DNA from 3 places in the Nitrospirillum bahiense genome. Region 3 is predicted to be linked to each of the others. Evidence: predicted binding sites of a transcription regulator. Region 3 holds the regulator's gene; each other region holds the start of a gene.
The links. The regulator PhoB, encoded in region 3, activates phosphate uptake and scavenging genes when phosphate is short. The targets are predictions, from matches to a motif close to TNTCATAAAACTGTCA.
Positions count from the first base shown of each region.

Region 1: FBZ88_RS25940 (diacylglycerol/lipid kinase family protein) is a predicted target of PhoB. The motif match lies at 2,622-2,637, and genes of this name have one in related genera.
Region 2: FBZ88_RS03190 (HesB/IscA family protein) is a predicted target of PhoB. The motif match lies at 5,660-5,675, and genes of this name have one in related genera.

Region 1 covers NZ_VITO01000025.1:34,743-42,439, forward strand. Annotated here, with positions in the region: gene FBZ88_RS25925 (3-deoxy-D-manno-octulosonic acid transferase) at 1-485, opposite strand, end outside; gene FBZ88_RS25930 (glycosyltransferase family 4 protein) at 594-1,664, opposite strand; gene FBZ88_RS25935 (UDP-2,3-diacylglucosamine diphosphatase) at 1,661-2,494, opposite strand; gene FBZ88_RS25940 (diacylglycerol/lipid kinase family protein) at 2,668-3,648, shown strand; gene FBZ88_RS25945 (hypothetical protein) at 3,865-4,200, opposite strand; gene FBZ88_RS25950 (F0F1 ATP synthase subunit delta) at 4,504-5,064, shown strand; gene atpA (F0F1 ATP synthase subunit alpha) at 5,064-6,593, shown strand; gene FBZ88_RS25960 (F0F1 ATP synthase subunit gamma) at 6,666-7,556, shown strand; gene atpD (F0F1 ATP synthase subunit beta) at 7,601-7,697, shown strand, end outside.
Region 2 covers NZ_VITO01000002.1:127,315-135,011, reverse strand. Annotated here, with positions in the region: gene FBZ88_RS03225 (electron transfer flavoprotein subunit alpha/FixB family protein) at 1-418, opposite strand, end outside; gene FBZ88_RS03220 (electron transfer flavoprotein subunit beta/FixA family protein) at 442-1,296, opposite strand; gene nifW (nitrogenase stabilizing/protective protein NifW) at 1,462-1,812, opposite strand; gene cysE (serine O-acetyltransferase) at 1,796-2,521, opposite strand; gene nifV (homocitrate synthase) at 2,555-3,682, opposite strand; gene nifS (cysteine desulfurase NifS) at 3,706-4,887, opposite strand; gene FBZ88_RS03195 (NifU family protein) at 4,909-5,214, opposite strand; gene FBZ88_RS03190 (HesB/IscA family protein) at 5,226-5,546, opposite strand; gene FBZ88_RS03185 (hypothetical protein) at 5,832-6,434, shown strand; gene FBZ88_RS03180 (Rieske (2Fe-2S) protein) at 6,450-6,827, opposite strand; gene FBZ88_RS03175 (nitrogen fixation protein NifQ) at 6,839-7,459, opposite strand; gene fdxB (ferredoxin III, nif-specific) at 7,474-7,697, opposite strand, start outside.
Region 3 covers NZ_VITO01000013.1:67,827-75,523, forward strand. Annotated here, with positions in the region: gene FBZ88_RS18850 (AraC family transcriptional regulator) at 1-485, opposite strand, end outside; gene FBZ88_RS18855 (FAD-dependent oxidoreductase) at 633-1,805, shown strand; gene FBZ88_RS18860 (hypothetical protein) at 1,817-2,203, shown strand; gene phoB (phosphate regulon transcriptional regulator PhoB) at 2,259-2,963, opposite strand; gene phoU (phosphate signaling complex protein PhoU) at 3,058-3,822, opposite strand; gene FBZ88_RS18875 (ATP-binding protein) at 4,062-5,570, opposite strand; gene FBZ88_RS18880 (NADP-dependent malic enzyme) at 5,875-7,697, opposite strand, start outside.

The DNA of each region.
Region 1 (7,697 bases), on a different contig from region 3:
CGGTGGCTGCCGGCCGACAGGCGGGCGTTCACCAGGGCGGCGGGCACCTGGGCCTTACGCAGGGCGCGCAGCAGGTTGGGCCAGAATTCCGATTCGATCCATAGCGCCGCGTCGGGCCGCCAGTGGTCCATGAAACGGGCCACGGCCGCCGGCAGGTCCACCGGCACGAACTGGTGGATGGCGCCCGGCGGCAGGCGCTTGGCCATGAGCGCGGCGGAGGTGACGGTGCCGGTGGTGATCAGGACGGTGGACCGGGGCGACAGGGTCAGCAGCCGGTCGATCAGCGGCAGCACGGCCATGGATTCGCCCATGCTGGCGGCGTGCAACCAGATCAGCCGGCCAGGGGGGCGGGGCAGGCCGGCATGGCCCAGGCGCTCGGGCAAACGGAGGGGGTCTTCCTTGCCGGCGGCCAGCCGCCGGTCCAGCAGGCGGCGGACGGCAGGGCCGGCCAGGGCGGTCAGCCCGCGATAAAGCGCTTCCAGCATGCCGATCGTGTCAGGGGAACGGATAGGGCGGCGGGGCGGCCCGCCACGGTCGCCGCCACCCTAGCACCGGGTCCGCGCCATCTTCAATGAACGCGGGGACCCTCGCGATCAGCTGGCTTTCTTGGTCTCGTCCGCTTGCGGGGCCGGGTCCAGGACGGGCACCGGGTCCAAGGCCGGATGGCCGCGGAAGGGGCGCAGGTTGTTCAGGAACTGCGCGGCGGACGCGGACCAGGAAAAGGTCAGGGCGTGGCGCCGGCACTTGTCGCCCGGTATTTCCAGGGCGGCCAGGGCGGCCTTGCGCAAATCCTCGTCCAGCACGGCCACGTCCGACCCGGCCAGCACGTCCAGCGGGCCCGGCACCGGGTACGCCGCCACCGGCACGCCGGAGGCCAGCGCCTCCAACAGCACCAGGCCGAAGGTGTCGGTGCGCGAGGGAAAGACGAAGACGTCGCCGGCGGCGTAGTGCTTGGCCAGTTCCTCGCCATGCTTGGGGCCTACGAACTGGGCGGCCGGGTACTTGGCCTTCAGCTCGTCCAGCTGCGGGCCGCCGCCCACCACCACCTTGGTGCCGGGCAGGTCCAGCGACAGGAAGGCCTCGATGTTCTTCTCCACCGCCACCCGGCCCACATACATGAAGATGGGGCGGGGGAAGGGCAGGAAGTCCTTCTCGCGCGGGCGGAACAGGTCGGTATCGACGCCGCGCGACCAGCGCTTGATGTTGCGGAAGCCGCGATCCACCAGGTCGTTCTCGATGGACGGCGTCGCCACCATGACGGCGGACGCCGGCGCGTGGAAGCGGCGCACCAGGGCGTAGCTGAGGCGCAGCGGGATGGGGAAACGGTCGCGGACATATTCCGGGAACCGCGTGTGATAGGCGGTGGTGAAGGGGATGCGCCGGCGCAGGCAATAGCGCCGCGCGGCCAGGCCCAGGGGGCCTTCGGTGGCGATGTGGATGGCGTCGGGCGCGATCTCGTCGATCATGCGGCGCAGTCGGGCGCCGGGCTTCAGCGCCAGCCGGATTTCCGGATATGTCGGCATGGGCACGGTGCGGAAGCGGTCCGGGGCGATGACCTCAACCTCATGGCCCAGCTGGCGCAATTCATCGCGCGTCGTGGTCAGGGTGCGGACCACGCCGTTCACCTGGGGATGCCAGGCGTCCGTGACGATCAGGATTTTCACGCTGCAGCCTTCTGCGTCGTCCCGCCCGGCTGCCCAGGCTGCCGCGCCGCCGCGCGCTTGCGCACTTCGTCCGCCCAATGAATGATCTCCAGCGTGCCGTCGGCGTGTTCGACCAATGCGGTGCACGATTCCACCCAGTCCCCGTCGTTGCAGTAGAGGACGCCACCCATGTCACGCATCTCGGCGTGGTGGATGTGGCCACAAATGATGCCGTCGACCTGCCGGCGCTTGGCCTCGTCCGCCAGCGCCTGCTCGTAATTGCCGATGAACTCCACCGCCTTCTTGGTGCGGTTCTTCAGGTAGGCGGACAGCGACCAGTACTGGAAGCCGAAGCGGCGGCGGGCGGCGTTCAGCCAGGTGTTCAGGGTCAGCAGCACCGTGTAGGCGCTGTCCCCGACATAGGCCAGCCACTTGGCGTACTTCACCACCGCGTCGAACAGGTCGCCGTGCAGCACCAGGAAGCGGCGGCCGTCGGCGGTGGTGTGGACCGCATCCTCCAGGATGGTGACGCCGCCGAACTGCAGGCCGATGAAGTCGCGGAAGACTTCGTCATGGTTGCCCGGGATCAGGAAGACCTTGGTGCCCTTGCGCACCCGGCGCAGCACCTTCTGCACCACGTCGTTGTGGGCCTGCGGCCAGTACCAGCCCTTCTTCAGGCGCCACCCATCGACGATATCGCCGACCAGGTACAGGTATTCCGACTCGGTGTGCTTCAGGAAATCCAGCAGCATGTCGGCCTGGCAGCCACGGGTTCCCAGATGCAGATCGGAGAGCCATATGCTGCGGTACCGCCGCGGGGCCTCGTGTTCCGTCTCCATGTCCGTCTCCATGCTACGCCCCCGAGATGACCCACGCAGACAATCAATAGTAATGTTGACAGGGCTATACCGCAGCATGTAGGGCAAGACAAATGGTGATGAAGGTTAGTTCAAGGACTTCACCATATATTCACGGGGCATTCATAAATATGTCTTCCGCCCTTCACTTGGCTGTCACGGAACCTGTGTCCGCGCCCGCGCGCCGACTACTGATCATTCACAATCCTGTGGCGGGCCGTCGCCGGCGGGGCCTGATCGGGCGGGTGGTCGATGCCCTGCGCCAGGGCGGCGCCGACGTGGCGGTGGTGGAAACCACCGGCCCGCGCGACGCCGAACGCCTGGCCGGCCTGGCCGCCTCTGGCGCGCTGACGGACGGACGCATTCCCGACGCCATCGTGGCCTCGGGCGGCGACGGCACCATCAACGAGGTGGTGAACGGCCTCTTGGCGGCGCCGACCCTGTCGCCGCCGGGCCCGCGCCTGATCCCCCTGGGTCTGATCCCCCTAGGCACGGCCAACGTGCTGGCGGCGGAGCTGGACCTGCCGTCCGGCGCGGCCGAGCTGGCGCGCACCCTGGCGGGCGCGGTGCCGCGCACTATCCATGCCGGGCGCGCCAACGGCCGCCTGTTCACGATGATGGCCGGCGTGGGTCTGGACGCCCACGTGGTGGAAGGGGTGGATCCCGGGGTGAAGCGCCGTATCGGCAAGGGCGCCTATGTGCTGGAAAGCCTGGCGCAGATCGCGCGCTGGCCCAGCCCGCGCTATCGCGTGATCACGACGGACGCGGCCGGCCATGTCCGCGAGCACGAGGCGGCGTCCTGCATCGTGGCCAAGGGCCATTTCTATGGCGGCCGCTTCGTCTGTGCGCCCGACGCCCGGCTGGACGAGGGCGGCTTCCACGTCTGCCTGTTCGAGGCGGGCGGACGGCTGGCGGCGCTGGGCTATGGCGCGGCGCTGGTGACGGGCCGGCTGGCCCGCCGGACGGAAGCGAAGGGGGGATTGGGATACCGGGTCATGCCGGCGGTGCGGGTGCGGATCGAGGGGCCGGTCGGCGATCCGGTGCAGGGGGATGGCGACACCATCGCCCGGCTGCCGGTGGATATGGAAACGGCGGCGCCCTTCCGTGTGCTGGCGCCGCCGCTCCGCCCCGTGTCCCGTCTGCCCTGAAAGGGGGCGCTGGTCTGCCCCCTGGCGTCAAATCAGGCAACGCTACTGAAGTCGGTGTTCAGGCAACTCTGGTTCCAGGCAACGCTAGGCCACTCGACTGGTACGCGACTCCAAGACCTTATAAACGTCAGGCCACCTAAAATCGGGTTCTCACCAGACAACTCAGGCTCCGATGGGGCCCATGGCCCCCTCGTTCTTTAGTATAGCGGCGGACGCTCAACGGCCCGCCTGTGCGCCGGCCTCGGCCGTGGCACGCGGCACGCGGCCCCGCCACACGGACAGGCATTCCTCGGCGCTCTCGCCGGTGCCGATGCAGTACCAGCCGCGGCGGTCGTTGAAGTACAGGCGATAGGTGCCGCGGCGGTCCCGCTCGAACCGGAAGACCGGGCGGTCCAGGTTGGGGAAGCGCACGATCAGCTGATCATGGTCGGGCGCGGTGTGGCGGCTGACCGTTTCCCACAGGCCACGCTCCAGCTTGGGCTGGGCGACGCTGTTCCACTCGGTCAGATCGAAGGGGGTGAAGCGGGCAGAGGAGAAGGGGACGACAGTCATGACTCACCAGCACTCTGCCACCCTGGATCGGAGGGGCCCGGAAGGCTCCGGACTTTTTTTCGTCGGGCGCCGGGTGGCTTTGGCGCGTTGAGGGGACTATGCGGCCCCAACTGTTAATGGCGCCTTAAAGCGGGCTGCTCACCCGTGGGATAGTATGCTTTGGATGGAGTGATGGAGTTGCGCCCTGCGGCGCCCTGTGTTATGTGCACGACGCCCGACGCCGGGGTGGTTTTCACCCGGTTCGGACCCACATTGCTAAGGCCCTGAAATCCTTCAGGTCTGCGGATTAACCGAGGTTTCCAGGTGGCATCCCAAGGGACAGTCGTATCCGGACTGGCGGCCCGCTACGCGGCGGCGCTGTTCGACCTTGCCGACGAGCAGAAGGCGCTGGACCAAACCGCGCAGGACCTGACGTCGCTCAAGCAGGTTCTCGCCGAAAGCGCAGACCTGCGTCGCGTTGTGCGCAGCCCCGTCCTGTCGCGTGCCGAGCAGGCCCGCGCCATGGAGGCGGTGCTGTCACAGGCGGGCACGTCCGAGCTTGTGCGCAAGTTTATTGGTCTGGTCGCCCAGAACCGCCGGCTTTTCGCCCTCGACGGCATGATCGTCGCCTTCCTTGCCGAGCTGGCCCAGCGCCGCGGCGAAGAGACGGCCACCGTCATCTCGGCCCGTCCGCTGACGGAAGAGCAGCTGTCGGCCGTGACCGATGCGCTCAAGAAGGCCCTGGGCTCCAAAGTTACCGTTGCCGCCAGCGTCGACCCGTCGCTGCTGGGCGGCATGATCGTTAAGGTCGGATCGCGCATGATCGACAGTTCCGTGCGCACCAAACTGACCAAGCTGAAAATCGCCATGAAAGGGGTGGGCTGATGGAAATCCGCGCCGCAGAGATTTCCGCGATCCTGAAACAGCAGATCGCGAATTTCGGCACCGAGGCCGATGTTGCTGAAGTGGGCCAGGTGCTCTCGGTCGGCGACGGTGTTGCCCGCATCCATGGCCTGGACAAGGTCCAGGCCGGTGAGATGGTCGAGTTCCCGGGCGGGATTCAGGGCCTGGCCCTGAACCTGGAAGCCGACAACGTCGGCGCCGTGATCTTCGGCGACGACCGCGCCATCAAGGAAGGCGACACGGTGAAGCGCACGGGCGCCATCGTCGAGGTTCCGGTGGGCCGCGGCCTGCTGGGCCGCGTCGTGGACGGCCTGGGCAACCCCATCGACGGCAAGGGCCCGCTGGTCGACGTCGTGCGCAAGCGCGTCGAGGTGAAGGCCCCCGGCATCATCCCGCGCAAGTCGGTGCACGAGCCCATGCAGACCGGCCTGAAGGCCGTGGACGCCCTGGTGCCCGTCGGCCGTGGCCAGCGTGAGCTGATCATCGGCGACCGTCAGACCGGCAAGACCGCCGTTGCCATCGATGCCTTCATCAACCAGAAGGGCATCAACGCCGGCGGCGATGAATCCAAGAAGCTCTACTGCATCTACGTGGCCGTCGGCCAGAAGCGCTCCACGGTCGCCCAGATCGTGAAGACGCTGGAGGAAGCCGGCGCGATGGAATACTCCATCGTCGTGGCCGCCACCGCGTCCGAGCCGGCGCCGCTGCAGTACCTGGCGCCCTACACCGGCTGCGCCATGGGCGAGTTCTTCCGCGACAACGGCATGCACGCCCTGATCGTGTACGACGACCTGTCCAAGCAGGCCGTCGCCTACCGTCAGATGTCCCTGCTGCTGCGCCGTCCGCCGGGCCGCGAAGCCTACCCCGGCGACGTGTTCTACCTGCACAGCCGCCTGCTGGAACGCGCCTGCAAGATGGCCGATGGCTACGGCGCCGGCTCGCTGACGGCCCTGCCCATCATCGAGACCCAGGCGGGTGACGTGTCGGCCTACATCCCGACGAACGTCATCTCCATCACCGACGGCCAGATCTTCCTGGAAACCGGCCTGTTCTACCGCGGTATCCGCCCGGCCATTAACGTCGGCCTGTCGGTCAGCCGCGTCGGCTCCGCCGCCCAGATCAAGGCGATGAAGCAGGTCGCCGGCACCATTAAGCTGGAACTGGCCCAGTACCGCGAAATGGCCGCCTTCGCCCAGTTCGCCTCGGACCTGGACGCCGCTACCCAGCGCCTGCTGAACCGCGGTGCCCGTCTGACCGAGCTGCTGAAGCAGCCGCAGTACAGCCCGCTGCCGGTGGAAGAGCAGGTGGTTTCCATCTTCGCCGGCGTGAAGGGCTTCCTGGACAAGGTGAAGGTCGAGGACGTGAACCGCTTCGAGGCGCGCTTCCTGGACGAGATCCGCAGCAAGGGCCAGGACATCCTGACCGCGATCCGCACCGACAAGCAGATCAGCAAGGACACCGAGGAAAAGCTGAAGGCCTTCCTGGAGAGCTTCTCCAAGGTCTTCGCCTGATCCCCGCAAACGGCGGGCGGCGCCGTCATGGCCGCCGCCCGCCCAAGTCTCCCTAGGAAGTGAAGGCACGGCATGCCCAGCCTTAAGGACCTCAAGATCCGGATCGACAGCGTCAAGTCGACGCAGAAGATCACCTCGGCCCTGAAGATGGTGGCGGCCAGCAAGCTGCGCCGCGCCCAGGAACAGGCCGAAGCCGGGCGTCCCTATGCCGAGCGCATGGGCCGCATGCTCTCCTCCCTCGCCGCCAACGTGCCGGCGGGCGCGCAGGGCCCGAAGCTGATGGCGGGCACCGGTTCCGACAAGACGCATCTGCTGATCGTCCTGACCGGCGACCGCGGCCTGTGCGGCGGCTTCAACGCCACCATCGTCCGCGAGGCCAAGCGCCAGGTCACCCGCCTGACGGGCGAGGGCAAGACCGTGAAGCTGCTGACGGTGGGCCGCAAGGGCCGCGACCTGCTGCGTCGCGAGTTCGGCTCGATGATCGTCCACAGCTACGAGAACCTGGGCGGCAAGCGCCTGGGCTTCGCCGACGCGGCCCAGGTCGCGGACAAGGTGCTGGAGCTGTTCGACGCCGGTGAATTCGACGTCGCCTCCATCATCTTCAACAAGTTCAAGTCGGCGATGACGCAGATCGTCACCGTTCAGCAGATCGTCCCGTTCGCCGTGGCGGCCACGACGGAAGAGGCCCCGGCCTCCACCGAGCCGAAGGCCATCTACGAGTTCGAGCCGTCGGAGGAGGACATCCTCAACGACCTGCTGCCGCGCAACCTTTCCATCCAGGTGTACACCGCCCTGCTGGAAAGCTCGGCCTCGTTCTTCGGCGCGCAGATGACCGCCATGGACAACGCCACGCGCAACGCCGGCGATACGATCAAGAAGCTGACGCTTAACTACAACCGCACGCGCCAGGCCTTCATCACCAAGGAGCTGATCGAGATCATCTCCGGTGCTGAAGCGGTCTGACGGCGCCACGACAACATTCGCAAGGGTCCGAGGGAGCTTACCCCATGGCTACGACTAACCAGGCGACCAACGCCGTCGGCCGTATCACGCAGGTGCTGGGCGCCGTGGTGGACGTGCAGTTCGATGCCGAACTGCCCGCCA
Region 2 (7,697 bases), on a different contig from region 3:
CCGATCCCGCCAGGTCGCGCCCCAGGTTGGTGGCGCCCAGCAGCAGGATTTCCGGCTGGTGGGTGTTGACCAGGTCGGTCATGGCCCGGGTGTAGGTCTCATTGCGATAGTGCGCCAGGATGGGCGCCGTCACGGTGTAGACCAGGTCGGCGCCATGCTCGAACGCGGCCGCTGCCGTCTGGGCCGCCGTCAGGCTGTCGCCCGCCAGCACCACGCCCGCCAGATCGACGCCGCGCTTGTCTGCCAGCTTGCGTCCCTCTCCCAGCAGTTCCAGCGACACCGGGTGGACGACGCCGTGTTCGCACTCGACCACCACCCAGACGTGGCGGTAAGCCTTGAACCGCTCCGGCAGTTCGCGCTTGGTGCCGGCACGGCCGGCGGCGGGAGGCTTGGGGGCGGTGGGGGCGGCGTCGCTCATCGTCTTCTACTCCCTCGGGGATGTCACTGGCCGGCGGCGAACCGCAGCAGATCGTCTTCCAGCGGTGGCTGGGTCCGGAAAATCGCGGCGATGACGTCGACCGCCAGTTCGTCGGCGGACCGGTCGGCGGTCGGCACCTGGCGAACCTTTTCCGCCCGACCCTGGGGCGCGAACACCTTCTTCACGATGGTGGGCGATCCCTTCAGGCCGCAGCGCGCCAGTTCGGTGATGCCGGCATCGGCGGCACTCCACCGCACGATTTGGGCCCGGGCCGCGCGGTAGGCGTCATCCAGGCTGCCCCGGCGGATCTCGTTCACGCCTTCCAGCATGGTGATCAGCACAGGCAGGCGGGTTTGCAGCACCTGCAGGCCCCCTTCCGCCCGCCGCTCCACCGTGATGGTGCCGGCGGCGGGATCCAGGTCGGCGATGCGGGCAACGTAGGTCAGCTGGTTCAGGCCCAGACGCTTGGCGATGCCCGGCCCCACCTGGGCCGTGTCGCCATCGATGGTCTGCTTGCCGGTGAAGACGATGGGCGGCTCCCCGAACTCCTGACTGATCTTGCCCAGGGCGGCGGCCAGGGCGAAACTGGTGGCCAGGGTGTCCGAGCCCGCGAAGGCCCGGTCAGTCAGCAACACGGCACGGTCGGCGCCGAAGGTCAGCGCCTTGCGCAGCGACTCCTCCGCCATGGGCGGCCCCATGGTCAGCACCGTCACCTCGCCCCCCAACCGGTCGCGCAGGCGCAAGGCCTCCTCCAGCGCGAACAAATCATAGGGGTTGATGATGGTGGGCACGCCCTGGCGCATGATGGTGTTGGTCACGGGATGGACCCGGATCTGCGCGCTGTCAGGGACCTGCTTCATGCAGACGACGATGTGCATTTCCCTATTCCTTTCCCTCACCCGATCCGGCGGTCACAGCCCATGATTGGCAAGGGGCATGCCAATTGAGGACGTCCCGCTAAGCCGTTGAATTGCCTTCATTCCGTATTCCACCCGTACGCGACGCTTTGTCGGATAGCCGACAGGCCCTGTCGGCTCTCGGCCTCACGGCCCCTTGGCGCCGTCCAACGCCGCCAGCGGCACGAAGGGCTTGGGCGCCGGCTGCTTGGGCGCCACCGCGTCGCGGTGCACCTTGAACAGCCGTTCCGCGATGGGGGTGGAGGCGACGAAATCCTGGTAGGCCTGTTCCAGGTGGCCACGGCAGAGCGTCCGGATTTCGCCCTCATCCAGGCCGGCGAACGCGCCCTCCACCTCACTGCCGCGCAGGTACTGGCCCATGCGGCGCAGGATGTGCAGGCGCGCGACGCGGACCACCGCCGCATCGAACGGCACCTCCAGGAACACGAAGAAATCCTCGGCCGACGACAGCCGCGACAGCTCATCCAACACGCCCATGATCCCTGCCCTTCGCTTCGGGTTCGTACAAAAGCGCCGCCAGCCGGCCCTGCGTATGGGCCAGGCGCGCCTCAAGAAAGGCGATGCGGTCCAACATCAGGGTCAGCGCATCCCCCACCGGATCGGGGATCAGGTGGTGGTCCAGGTCGATACGGCCGGCCGTGCCCCGCCGGGCGCGGGGGTCGCGCACCACCCGGCCGGGAATGCCCACCACCGTCATTCCCGGCGGCACGTCCTCCACCACCACGGAATTGGCGCCGATGCGGGCGCCGGTCCCCACGCTGATGGGCCCCAGCACCTTGGCACCGGCGCCGATCAGCACGCCGGACCCCACGGTGGGATGGCGCTTGCCGGGCGACCAGCTGGTCCCGCCCAGGGTGACACCGTGATACAGGGTCACGTCGTCCCCGATCTCGGCTGTTTCCCCAATCACCACGCCGGCGCCGTGGTCGATGAAGAAGCGCCGGCCGATGCGGGCACCGGGGTGGATGTCGACATTGGTCACCAGCCGCGCGAACCAGGACAGCAACCGGGCGGGAAAGCGCAGGCCGCGCCGCCACAGCCGGTGGGCGATGCGGTGGTGGATGACGGCGTGCAGCCCCGGATAGGTCAGCACGATTTCCATCGTGTGCCGGGCCGCCGGGTCGCGCGCCTTCACGCAGGCGATGTCCTCACCCACCAGCCCCCACAGTCCGCGTTCCCGTGCCATGGCCGCCCCTATCCCGCCGGTCCGTCACCCTGGTCAGTCGCCAGCGGCCTCGTAGAACTTCAGCAGCTCGCCCTCATTGATGGGGCGCTTCCAGGCGACGGCGCAGTTGCGCACCTCATCCAGCACGCGGCGCGCGCGGCCCTCATCGGGGGACAAGCCCAGCGATTTCAGGGCATTGTTGATGGCGGCCATGCCGGAATGCTTGCCCAGCACGATGGAGCGCACGCGGCCGAACCAGGCGGGGTGGATGGCCTCATAGGTTTCGGGGTCACGCAGCAGGCCGGATACGTGGATGCCGGACTCGTGGGCGAAGACGGCCGAACCGACGATGGACTTGGCCACCGGGATGGGCCGGCCGGCGGCCGCGGCCACCAGTTCGGCCAGGCCCGTCAACTGGGTCAGGTCCACACCCGTCCGTCGTTGGGCGATGGGCCCCAAGGCCGCCACCACCTCCTCCAGCGCCGCGTTGCCCGCCCGCTCACCCAGGCCCAGGACGCAGACGCTGGCATGGGTGGCGCCACCGCGCACCGCCGCTAGGGTGTTGGCGGTGGCCAGGCCCAGATCGTCGTGGCCGTGGAATTCCAGTTCCAAATCCGTCTCCGCGCAGAGCTGGCGGAAGATCTCATGGGTGCGGAAGGGATCCAGGATGCCCACGGTGTCGGCGAAGCGGAAACGGTGGGCGCCCGCCTCCTCCACCGCGGCGACGACGCGCAGCAGGAAGTCCATCTCCGCCCGGCTGGAATCCTCGCCGCCGACCGCCACGGCCAGGCCCCGGTCCCGCGCGTAGGACACCACGCGGCGGATGCGGGGGATGATGTCCTGGCGGCTGATCTGCAACTTCACCCTGATCTGCCGGTCGGATACCGGCACGGACAGGTTCACGCGCGTCAGGCCGGTGCGCAGGGCGGCGTCCACATCCGCCTCCGTCATGCGGCACCAGGCGATGGCCGCCGACTGGTGGAGGGAGGCGCCGATCTCGGCCATGGCCTCGATCTCCTCGGCGCCCATGGCGGGGATGCCGGCCTCGATCTCATCCACGCCGGCGGCCTCCAGCTTGCGGGCGATGGCCACCTTTTCCGCCGTGGTGAAGGCGACGCCGGGCGCCTGTTCACCATCGCGCAACGTGCTGTCATTTATGACGATGGGCGGTGCCTTGAGCATGCTGCGTCTCCTTGAGCGAAGGGTCAGGCGAAGGTGGGGGCACGGTCCCGCCAGAGGGGTGAGCTGGACCGCAGGCGGCCGACGATGTCGGGCAGGACATCGAGGACCCGGTCGATGTCGGCGACGGCCGTGTCACGGGAAAGTGAGAAGCGCACGGCGCCCCGGATGGCGCCGGCCGGCACGCGCATGGCGCGCAGCACATGCGACGGCTCCATCCCGCCGGAGGCGCACGCCGAGCCGGAGGACACGGCAATGCCCGCCCGGTCCAGCAGCAGCAGCAGGGCGTCGGCATCGACATACTCGAAGGCGATGCAGGCGGTGTTGGCCAGGCGGTTGCCCCGGTCGCCCAGAACGTGGGCCTGACCGATTTGCGCCAGCACGCCTTGCTCCAGCCGGTCGCGCAGACGGCCGATCCAGCCGCGTTCCGTTTCCAGATAGCGCGCCGCCAGGTCGGCCGCGGCGCCTAAGCCAACGATACCGGGTACGTTTTCCGTTCCGCCGCGCCGGCCCCGTTCCTGCCGGCCGCCGCGCAGCAGCGGACGGAAGGCGGTGCCCTTGCGCAGATACAGCGCGCCGATACCCTTGGGACCGTGCAGCTTGTGTCCCGACAGCGACAGCATGTCGATGTCCGTATCCCGCAGGCCCAGGGGCACCCGGCCTACGGCCTGGACGGCGTCGGTGTGGAACAGGGCCCCGGCGGCATGGGCCTGGCGCGCCAGCGCCGCCACCGGAAACAGGGTCCCCGTCTCGTTATTCGCCCACATGACGGAGACCAGGGCCGTGCGCGGCCCCAGCGCCCGCTCAAAATCGTCCATGTCCAGGCGGCCGTCGCCATCCACCCCCACCGTGTGCACCTTGACGCCGCGCGTCTTTTCCAGGTGCGCCGCCAGCGCCAGGATGGCGGGGTGTTCCACCGCCGTGGTCACGATCTCATCCCGGCCAGGCTGGCTTTCCAGGGCCGACAGGATGGCCGTGTTGTTGGCCTCCGTCCCACCGGAGGTGAAGACCACCTCATGATCGTGGGCGGCGCCCAGCAGGGCCTGCACCTGGCGCCGCGCCAGCCGGACGCCGTCCGCCGCCGCCGCGCCGACGGCGTGGGCGGAGGACGGGTTGCCGAACCGCTCCGTGAACCAAGGCAACATGGCGGCCACCACGCTGGCGTCGGTGGCGGTCGTCGCATTGTTGTCGAGGTAGACGGGGCGCATGAGATGGTTCCCACTGCCGGATCAGTGCGGGCCCGGCGCCCGGCCCAGGACCGGGACCAGGCGGACGAAGGTCCCCAGGCGCTCCACCACCCGCGCCTGGATGCCCTCCAGCGTGGCGCTGCTGAGGCGGCACATGACACAAGCCCCGGTCAGCCGGACGCGCACGATGTCGCCATCCACGTCCAGCAGCTCACAATCCCCGCCGTCCCGTTGCAGGCCGGGGCGGATTTCGGCGATGGCGGCGCGGATGACCTGGACGCGGCGGTCTTCCGTGCCGTCCGGCACCGCCCGGTCAACCGTCTGTTCTTCAAGCGTGGGGATCAGCATGGCCGGCCCCCTCAACCGAAGGACTTGCCGCAGCCGCAGGCGGACCTGGCGTTGGGGTTGTCGAAGGTGAAGCCCGAGCCTTCCAGCGCCACGACGAAGTCGATGGTGGTGCCGTCCAGCAGCTCATGACTCTTGGTATCGACGAAGACCTTGACGCCGTCCTGGTCGATGACGGTGTCCTCCGGCCCCGCCTCGCCGGCCAGGCCCATCATGTATTTGTAGCCGGCGCATCCGCCGGCATCGACGCTGATGCGTAGCCCGCCCGTGGGGCTGGCGGCGCCGGCGATGGCGCTGCGGACGGCGTTCAGGGCGCTGGGGGTCAAGTTGATCATGGGGCACCTGCAAGGGTTGGTGACCTGTGATCCTCCGCAAGGGGCATGCCACGGCAGAGTTCATTGGAAAATATGGGTTTTCCCGCCGAACCCTGTTGCCTTCGCACCCCCGATGTCGGGTTTGCGACAGGGGTGTTTGCTGCAATCGGCGGGGCGGGACACGCCAAAATCCCGCAAATCCAAGGCCGGCGGCCCGGTTGCCCCAACCGGCAAAGCCTTTGCAAAGGGGGGGGACGCTTGAGGCCCCGCCCCCGCGGGCCCGCCCCCGTACAGGAGCCGCACCCGATGACGACCACCGCGACGACGATCGAGAAAACCGCCCTGGCCCGCCTGGCCCAGGAAGACCGCCTGATGAACGCCGTGCTGAAGGCACCCACGACCAAGCCCGGCCGTTTCGGCTTTCGCGGCGACATCGCCCTGAAGTTCCAGCCGCACATCGCGGATGAGAAGCGCCCGCCGGAGTACAAGCTGGAACAGGTGCTGACCTATGCGCAGGAGGGGGAGGCGACGATCCCCGTGCTGGCGGGTTACGTCCATTCCTTCGCCTATCTCAAGGACGTGTCGGAGGTGCTGTCCGGCCTGCTGCGGTCCGATGGGAAGTACTTCATCTTCTGCAACAACATCGACCTGCTGGCCGGGTACCAGGTCACCCTGGACGGCATCACCTTCGTCGTCCTGCCCTGCGATGAATCCACCGTGTGGAAGGAGATGATGGACCTGATGGGCGTCGACAAGAACGACATCAAGAAGCTGGACACCGCCGGCAAGCTGGACGTGCTGCTGGATATCGCCCGGCGCTTCGACCGAAGCTATCCGGCCATAAGCTATGAGGATGGCGTGGCACAGATGCTGCCGGTGAAAAACCGTAACGAGAACCGGCCGGTCTGATACAGGGCGGGGGCGCTACGGCGCCTCTTCCACCAGGGTGACGCCGGTGACGCAGATGTCCCCATCCTCGACGGACAGCATCACCGGCTCAAGCCCGGCGCCCTGGCATGGGCCGTCCACGCACAGGCCCGTGCCCAGGTCGAACAGGGCGCCGTGCTTACCGCACATCAGCCGCGTGCCGTCCGGGTCCAGGAACTGGTTGCGTTCCCAGTCCAGGTGCACGCCGTTGTGCGGGCAGCGGTTGACGTAGCCCACCACCTGCCGCCCCCAGCGCACGACGATGATGGCCCAGGGCCGGTGCGTCCCATCGCCATCGACGCGCAACAGCTGAAAGCCCCTGGCCTTGCGGCTGGGGATGTCGTCCACGCGGCACAGGACATAAGTCTCTGACATGGGCGGTATCTTTAATGGACGGGCGGCGGCCGGCCGGAGCGGAGGTGGGCCATCATGGCCTCGCCATCCTCCGCCCCAAAGCAATGGTCGAAGTCATCGCACTCGGTACAGACGGGGGCGGTGCACAGGGTGAAGCCCTCCGCCCGGCAGATCATGCGGAACAGGAACTTCTTCCATTTCATGTCCTGGCTGTTGCGGCGGGCGAGGCCGCCGAAGTGGCGCTGCATCAACGACGACAGCTCGCCCCGGTTGCGCAGGCCCAGATCCTGCCAAAGGTGGTTGGGTCGGCTGCACCGTCGGGCGATCATGGTCGCCAGGTCGCGCTGCAGCGGGGTGCCGCCGTCGGCATACATCCACAGCAGGTCACGCACCGCCTGCTCATCCTCCTCCAACGCGGCGGGGCCGTCCGCCAGCGCAGCCATGCCGGCCCAGGCGTCCGGGAACAGGCGCAGGGCCAGGTCCTCAAGGGCGATGCCATCCAGGCCGGCACAGAGCGGCAAAGACCCCCGCCCGGTCGCCGCCTCGGCCCAGGCCAGCGACAGGATGGCGGCGGCGACGTGCAGATCGAAGGGATCGGCCTTCCCCCCGGCCCGGTCCATCAGCCAGCGATAACAGGCGTCGGCGCTGCGCATCGGTTCCCCCCTCCTCAGGCGGCATCTGCGGCCAGGGGCGCATGGGTCTGGCAGTTGGCGGGGCAGACCCGGGCGCAAGCGCGGCAGCCGACGCAGGCACCCGCATCGTCCATGACCATCACCTTCTTCTCGATCTCATCATCGTCGTCATCATTGCCGAGATCGACCAGGTCACCCTCCTCGGTCAGGCCCTTCAGGACCATGACCCCACGGCCGCAGACCTTGAAGCAGCGGCCGC
Region 3 (7,697 bases):
TCCGGGGCCAGGCGGACCTCGTCCAGCAGCACGGCCAGCAGCCGCTCCTGCTCCGGCGTCAGCGTCGCCTCCAGCGGCCATTCCGCCACCCGCCGCACCAGGGACTGCAACAGGTCGCTGATGCCCATGACGCAGGGACGATCGGGCAGGCCGGCGCTGGCCTCCGGCGTCAGCAATATACCCCAGCCGAACAGCGCGCCGCTGATGGTCAACTTGTGCATCATGCCGGGCGGTATCCACCCGGCCCGCAGCGGTGGCAGCATCCAGGACCCATGGGCGGTGCGGATATGGATCAGACCGTTGGCGATGCAGAACAGCTGCCCCCGCCGATGGGTGTGCCAGTCGATCTCCCGCGTGCCGATGCGGGTCCGGTCCTCCGCGGAATGGCTGCCCCAGAAGGTCACGACGGGTGGGCCGTCTGTCCGCTCGCACATCTCCAGGAAGGCTTCCTTGGTCATGGGGGCGGTGTCGTGGGCGTGGCGCATGGGCGTTCCAAAGGGCGGATGGCTGGGCGGGCGGCTGGCGATCGGTTTGGCCGTTCCGCATTATTTTTCGTCCGACTGTCGTTATCAAGCTTGTCCTGTTTCACGGTACCGAATCCCCAGTGCGGAGTTTTGGCGGATGGTGACGAGATGGACGGGACGCAGGTGGCGATCATTGGCGCGGGCCTGGGTGGCCTGTGCCTGGCGCAGGCGCTGACGCGCGCCGGTATCGACTGCGTGGTGTATGAGCGGGACGCGGGCGTGGACAGCCGTTCCCAGGGCTATCGTCTGCGCATCGACGCGGACGGTGCCGATGCCCTGGCCCGCTGCCTTTCCCCCACCCTATATGACCTGTTCCGGCGCACCTGCGCCGTGCCCGCCCCACGCACCCGCTTCCTGGACGGTCAGCTGGCGCCGGTGACCGGCCGGGCGCCGGCGGTATGGAGCGCGGCTGATGACGGCGCCCCCCACCGGGAAGCGGCGGGCGACCTTTGCGCCCACCGCCAGACCCTGCGGGAAATCCTGTTGACCGGCGTGGCAGACCGGGTGCGGTTCGGCGCCGCCTTCCAGGCCCTGGCCGAGGGCGCCGACGGCCGGGTTCATGTCGCCTTCGCCGACGGCACGTCGGTGCGGGCCGACTTGGTGGTGGCGGCCGATGGCATCAATTCCGCCGTCCGCCGCCAGCTGATGCCTCAGGCGGAGCCGCTGGACGTGGGCGCCGTCTGCCTTTATGGCCGCACCACCCTGACACCCCAGGTGCGGGCGGCGGTGGGCGACGACCTCTGTGCCGGTACCAGCGTGGTCTTCGCCGACGGCTATGCCGGCATCGTCGAACCCATGCTGTTCGACCCCACGGAGGGCGACCGGGGCGGGCTCAGCCTCGTGGACGACTATCTGTACTGGGCGCTGATCGGCCCCAGGACCCGGTTGATGGGGCGCTTCCCCGGTGCCGCGCCGGCGGTGGTGGCGGATCATCTGGCGCGCGACTGGCATCCCCAGCTGTGCGGCCTGTTCCGGCATGCCGATCCCCGGGACATGGCGCTGCTGCCGGTGCGCAGCGCGCGGCTGGCCCGCACCTGGCCGTGTTGGGCGCCGCGGCCCGTCACCTTCTTGGGCGATGCCATCCATGCCATGAGCCCCGCCGGTGGCCTGGGCGCCAACGTCACGCTGCGCGACGCCGCCGTGCTGGCGGCCAGCCTGTCCCGCATTCCATCGGCCTCGGCGGCAGCGCGGGAGTATGAGGCGGAAATGCGCACCCGTGCCGCCCGCGCCATCCACCTCTCGGAAGTGGGCGCCGCGGCTTTATTTGCGGACGTGTTTTAAGGAGATTGAGAATGAGCCTGTTCGAGATACACGATCTCAGCCGCTTTCCCGTGGTAACGACCCGCCCCGGTACCACCCGGCCTGGCTACGCGCCGCAGTGGGAACGGGAGATGGACGCCCTGCTGGAACGGGGCCTGCCCTTCGTCATCATCATGCGTGATCCCCCGGAGGCGGAGGCGCATGAAGACCGGCGCCTGCGCGGCCTGTGGTTGAAGCGCAACCGCGACGCCCTGGCGGCGTTATGCCGCGCGGTGATCACGGTGGAGCCGAACGCGGTGCGTCGTGCCGCCTTCAAGGCCCAGGCCGTCATGGCGGTCAAGGCCTTCGGCGTGGCGATGGAGGTGGCCGCCACGGCGGATGAGGCTGCGAACCTGGCGACGGCCGCTCTCACCGCCTGATGCGGGGGCCAAGCAGCGGCACGCGGTTTCCCCTCGTGCCGCTGATATGGAAATATCAAGCCGACTTCATGTCCAGGGCGTAGCCGGCCGAGCGCACGGTGCGGATCATGTCCAACTCGGTGTCCTCGTTCAGGGCCTTGCGCAGGCGGCGGATGTGCACGTCAACGGTGCGCGGTTCGACATAGACATCGTGGCCCCAGACGATGTCCAGCAACTGCTCCCGCGAGAACACACGGCCCGGGTGCTGCATAAAGTGGCGCAGCAGGCGGAACTCGGTCGGGCCCAGGTGGATGTCGCGGCTGTTGCGGCGCACGCGGTGGGCCGCCAGGTCCATGCTGATGTCGCCGTAGCGCAGCAATTCCTCGGCCAGCGAGGGCACGGCCCGGCGCAGCACGGCGCGGATGCGGGCCACCAGCTCGGTCGGGCTGAAGGGCTTGGAAATATAGTCGTCGGCGCCGGAGTTCAGGCCGCGCACCTTGTCCGCCTCCTCACCCCGGGCGGTCAGCATGATGATGGGGATTTCGCGGGTCTTGGGGTTGCGGCGCATCTGGCGGCAGACCTCCAGCCCACTCATCAGCGGCAGCATCCAGTCCAGCAGCACCAGGTGCGGCGCCTGCTCGTCGGCCAGTAGCAGCGCTTCCTCGCCGTCGCCGGCGGTCAGCACGCGGAAGCCTTCCTTCTCCAGGTTGTAGCTCAGCAGCGTGACAAGGTCGGCTTCGTCCTCGACGATCAGAACCAAGGGCTTCAACGAGGCGTTCATGGGGTGTCCCTAAAACTGGCTGTCCGGGGTCGGGGTAAGCGGCGGTCAATCTAATCGTTTGCAGGCCCGGGCGTGGAGGGGCCCGGGGAAAGGCTCACAGATCGTCCACGGCGTCGGCGCCGTGCAGACCGCTGCCGTGCAGGTCGACATCGGCCGTGGGGCCGACGACGAAGCTGGACTGGTCATGCTTGGGCCGGACGGAGGTCAGCGTCTGGCCCAGCACCAGGAAGTGGATGGTCTCCGCGATGTTGGTCGCGTGGTCGCCCGCCCGCTCCAGATTCTTGGCGATGAACAGCAGGTGGGTGCAAGGGGTGATGTTGCGCGGGTCTTCCATCATATAGGTCAGGACCTCGCGGAACAGGCTGGTGTACAGGTCGTCCAGCTCTTCATCCCGGTTCCAGGCGTCGATGGCCTTGCCCACGTCGCGATCGATATAGGCGTCCAGCACGTCCTTCAGCATGCTTTCCACCAGCTTGCCCATGCGCGGGATGGCGCTGACGGGCCGGACGGCGGGAAGCTTGGCCAGCGCCATGCTGCGCTTGGCGATGTTGGCGGCATAATCGCCGGTGCGTTCCAGGTCGGCGGAAATCTTCAGGGCGGCCAGGATTTCGCGCAGGTCGCTGCCCACGGGCTGGCGCAGGGCCAGCATGCGCACGGCCTCCTGCTCGATGCCGCGTTCGTAGTCGTCCAGCTGATGGTCGGCCTGCATCACCCGGGCGGCCAGGTCCACGTCGCGGCGCACCACCGCCTGGACGGCGCCATCCACCTGGGCCTCGGCCACGCCACCCATCTGGGTGATCAGGTTGGACAGGCGCTGCAGCTGCTGCTCGAACGACTTAACCGTATGCTCGGCCGGCATTTTCTTACCACCCCACCCCCGGCGGTCCCGGCCGGGGCATGAAAAACGGCGGCCGGCGGGACACATCGCCGGTCGGGCAGGTGGACCATAGCGGCAGGTCGCTATGGAATTGCTACAGATAAACGACAGTTTTGTGACGGCGCATCCGGACAGGTCGCTCCCTGAAACCCATGCTGCCTCAGTGGCTTATCTCATACGGGGGTAGCGCTACCACGGGCATGGCCGGCGCCGGCCCACCCTCAGGCGGCGCCCCGGCCGCCTTCCTGTGACAGATTCGGGGCAGATTGGGGTACGGGCTTTTCCGGTTTCTCCGCCGCCTTTTCCACGCCGGGCAGGTGCACGGTGAAGGTGCTGCCCTTGCCCACCTCGCTGTCGATGGTCAACCGGCCGCGGTGGCGGTTCACGATGTGCTTCACGATGGCCAGGCCCAGGCCGGTGCCGCCCAAGGCGCGGCTGCGGGCGGCGTCTACGCGGTAGAAGCGTTCGGTCAGGCGGGGCAGATGGGTGCGGGCGATGCCCTCGCCCTTGTCGGTCACCGACACCTTGATGCCGGCCACCTTTTGCGGCGCCTGGCGGGCGCGGATGCCGGTGGCGCCCGGTGCCGGCGGCGCCTCCGCGCGTTCGAGCGACACCACCACGTCGGTCTGCTCGCGCCCGTACTTGATGGCGTTGTCGATCAGGTTCTGGAACACCTGGGTCAGCTGGTCCTCGTCCCCCTGCACGCGCGGCAGGTCTTCGCCGCCCTGAACGCGGATGGTGATCTTGCGCGCCGCCGCCTTCAGCTCCAGCATGGCGACCACGCTGTGCACCAGCTGGGCGACATTGGTCTCGCCGGTCGGGTGGGTGTGTTCATCCAGCTCGATGCGCGACAGGGACAGGAGGTCCATCACCAGGCGCGACATGCGGCCGGCCTGTTCCTGCATGATGGCCAGGAAGCGGTCGCGCGCGTCGGCATCGTCGCGGGCGGGGCCGCGCAGCGTCTCGATGAAGCCCACCAGGGTGGATAGGGGCGTGCGCAGCTCATGGCTGGCGTTGGCCACGAAGTCGGCCCGCATCTGTTCCGACCGCTTGATGGCGGTGATGTCGTGCAGGGTGACGATGGCGGTGATCTCATGCTCCGGCACGCCGTCCTCCGCCGCCGGGCGGAAGGGCGTCACCCGCACCTCCAGCACGCGCTCCACCGGCAGGGGCAGGGTGAATTCAACCCGCCGGCTGTCGCCGCCGGCCAGCACGGCGTCCACCGCGGCCAGGACGTCGGGGTTGCGCACGCTGACCGCCAGGTCGCGGTTCAGCATGCGGTCGCCAAACAGGGCGCGGGCGGCGCTGTTGGCGCGGCCCACCTTGCGCTTGTCGTCCACCAGCATCAGGGGGTCGTGCAGGGCCTCCACCACCGCCTCGTCGGCGGCCAGGCGATGCTCGATCTCCTCCCGGTGGCGCAGCCAGTTCTGGTGCAGCTGGGCGATGTCCTCCAGCAGGGCGGCGCCGGTCAGGGTGCGGGCCTGAGGCGGGGGCAGGGGTGTGCGCCGTTCGCGCACCTGGTCCAGGTAGGCGGCGATCAGCCGGCTGTCGCGCAGCACCAGGTGGCGCGCGACGGCGGTCACGGCGGCCACCAGGGCGAAGGCCGCCAGCGCCAGCAGGATGTTGAGCCGCCCGGCGATCACCAGCGCGCCCAGCAGCGCCGCCGTCGGCGCCAGCATCAGCACGGCGATGGCGACAAAACGATCGGGGCGCGTTTCCAAACGACTCATCTCCCAAACCCACCCATGCTGATTCCCGTGACACGGCCAAAACAGGCCAGGTCAAAAGTGCGCCTTCCCGTTCATTGCACCGAACATAGCGCAGGAATGGCGCCAGGAACCCACGTCATGGAAGTTTAATCCCGGGACCCGCCGTTGAGCTATCCCGCTTCATAAGAAAAGGCCACGGCCATCGGGAACTCCCCCGCCAGCCATGGCCTTCTTTTACTTAAGCACCGCCGCCGGCCATGGCCGGCGGCGTATGTATACTGGATACGCTTTTTCCGTCCGCCAGCCGCAATCAGCCTGCCCCCGGTCAGCCTGCGGTGTGCAGGCTGTCGTGGGCCGCCATGACGGCGGCGGTCAGCAGTTCGTTGGACGTGGCGCCCATCTGCACGATCTGCGCCGGCTTCTCCAGGTTGATCAGCAGCGGGCCGATCAGCGTGCCGCCGCCCATCTTCTGCAGCAGCTTGGCGCCGATGTTGGCGGTGTGCAGCGCCGGCATGATCAGCACGTTGGCCGGGCCGGACAGGCGACTGAACGGGTACAGGCGCTTCATCAGGTCGTGGTCCAGGGCCACGTCCACCGACATCTCGCCCTCATACTCGAAGTCGGCGCCCCGCTGGTCCATCAGGGCCACGGCGTCGCGCACATGCTGCGCCCGCTCCCGCATCGGCTGGCCGAAGTTGGAGAAGGACAGGAAGGCCACGCGGGGCTCATGCCCCATCTGGCGGGCCATGCGGGCCGCCCCCTCGGCGATGCAGACCAGCTGCTGGGCGGTCGGGCGCTCATGCACCGTGGTGTCGGCGATGAACACCGTCTGCTTGCGCAGCGCCAGCACCGACAGGCCGAAGGCGGGCGCGCCCTCGCGCGGGTCGATGACGTGGCCGATCTCCTCGTACGAGGTGAAGAAGTCGCGGGTCAGGCCGGTGACCACGGCGTCGGCGTCGCCCAGCGCCACCATGCAGGCGGCGAAGACGTTGCGGTGCTGGTTCACCAGGCGCTGGCAGTCCCGGTGCAGCATGCCCTTGCGCTGCAGGCGCGCGTACAGGAAGTCGGTGTAGCGCTGGTTTTCCGTGGACTGGTACAGGCGGGCGTTGCGCACCTCCAGCGGCGCGCTGCCCTGGGGCAGGCCCAGGGCGGCCATCTGGTCCGCCACCACCTTCTCACGGCCGATCAGGATGGGCGTGCCATAGCCGGCCGAGCGGAAGGCCAAGGCGGCGCGGATCGTCCGCTCCTCCTCACCCTCGGCGAAGACGACGCGGCGGGGGTTGGCCTTCACCTTGTCGAAGATCTGCTGCAGGCTGTCGGCGGTGGGGTCCAGGCGCAGGCGCAGGGCCCGGCCATAGGCCTCCATGTCCGTGATGGGGCGCTTGGCGACGCCGGTGTCCATGGCCGCCTGGGCCACGGCCGCCGGCACCTTCACGATCAGGCGCGGGTCGAAGGGCACGGGGATGATGTATTCCGGGCCATAGCGCAGGCGCCGCCCGGAATAGGCGGCATCGACCTCATCCGGCACGTCCTCGCGCGCCAGCTCGGCCAGCGCGTTGACGGCGGCGATCTTCATGGCGTCGTTGATGGTGCTGGCCCGCACGTCCAGCGCGCCGCGGAAGATGTAGGGGAAGCCCAGGACGTTGTTCACCTGGTTGGGATAGTCGGACCGCCCGGTGGCGACGATGGCGTCGTCACGCACCGACTTCACCTCTTCCGGCGTGATTTCCGGATCGGGGTTGGCCATGGCGAAGATGATGGGCTTGGGCGCCATGGTGGCCACCATCTCGGCCGTCAGCGCCCCCTTGACCGACAGGCCCAGGAACACGTCGGCGCCCTTGACCGCCTCGGCCAGGGTGCGGGCGTCGGTGGTGATGGCGTGGGCCGACTTCCACTGGTTCATGCCGTTGGTGCGGCCCTGGTAGACGACGCCCTTGGTGTCGCACAGGGTCACGTTCTCATGCGGCACGCCCATGGACTTGATCAGTTCCACGCAGGCGATGGCGGCCGCACCGGCGCCGTTCACCACCAGGCGGGCGTCGGTCATGCCGCGGCCGGTCAGGTGCAGGGCGTTGATCAGGCCGGCGGCGGCGATGATGGCGGTGCCGTGCTGGTCGTCGTGGAAGACGGGAATGTCCATCAGTTCGC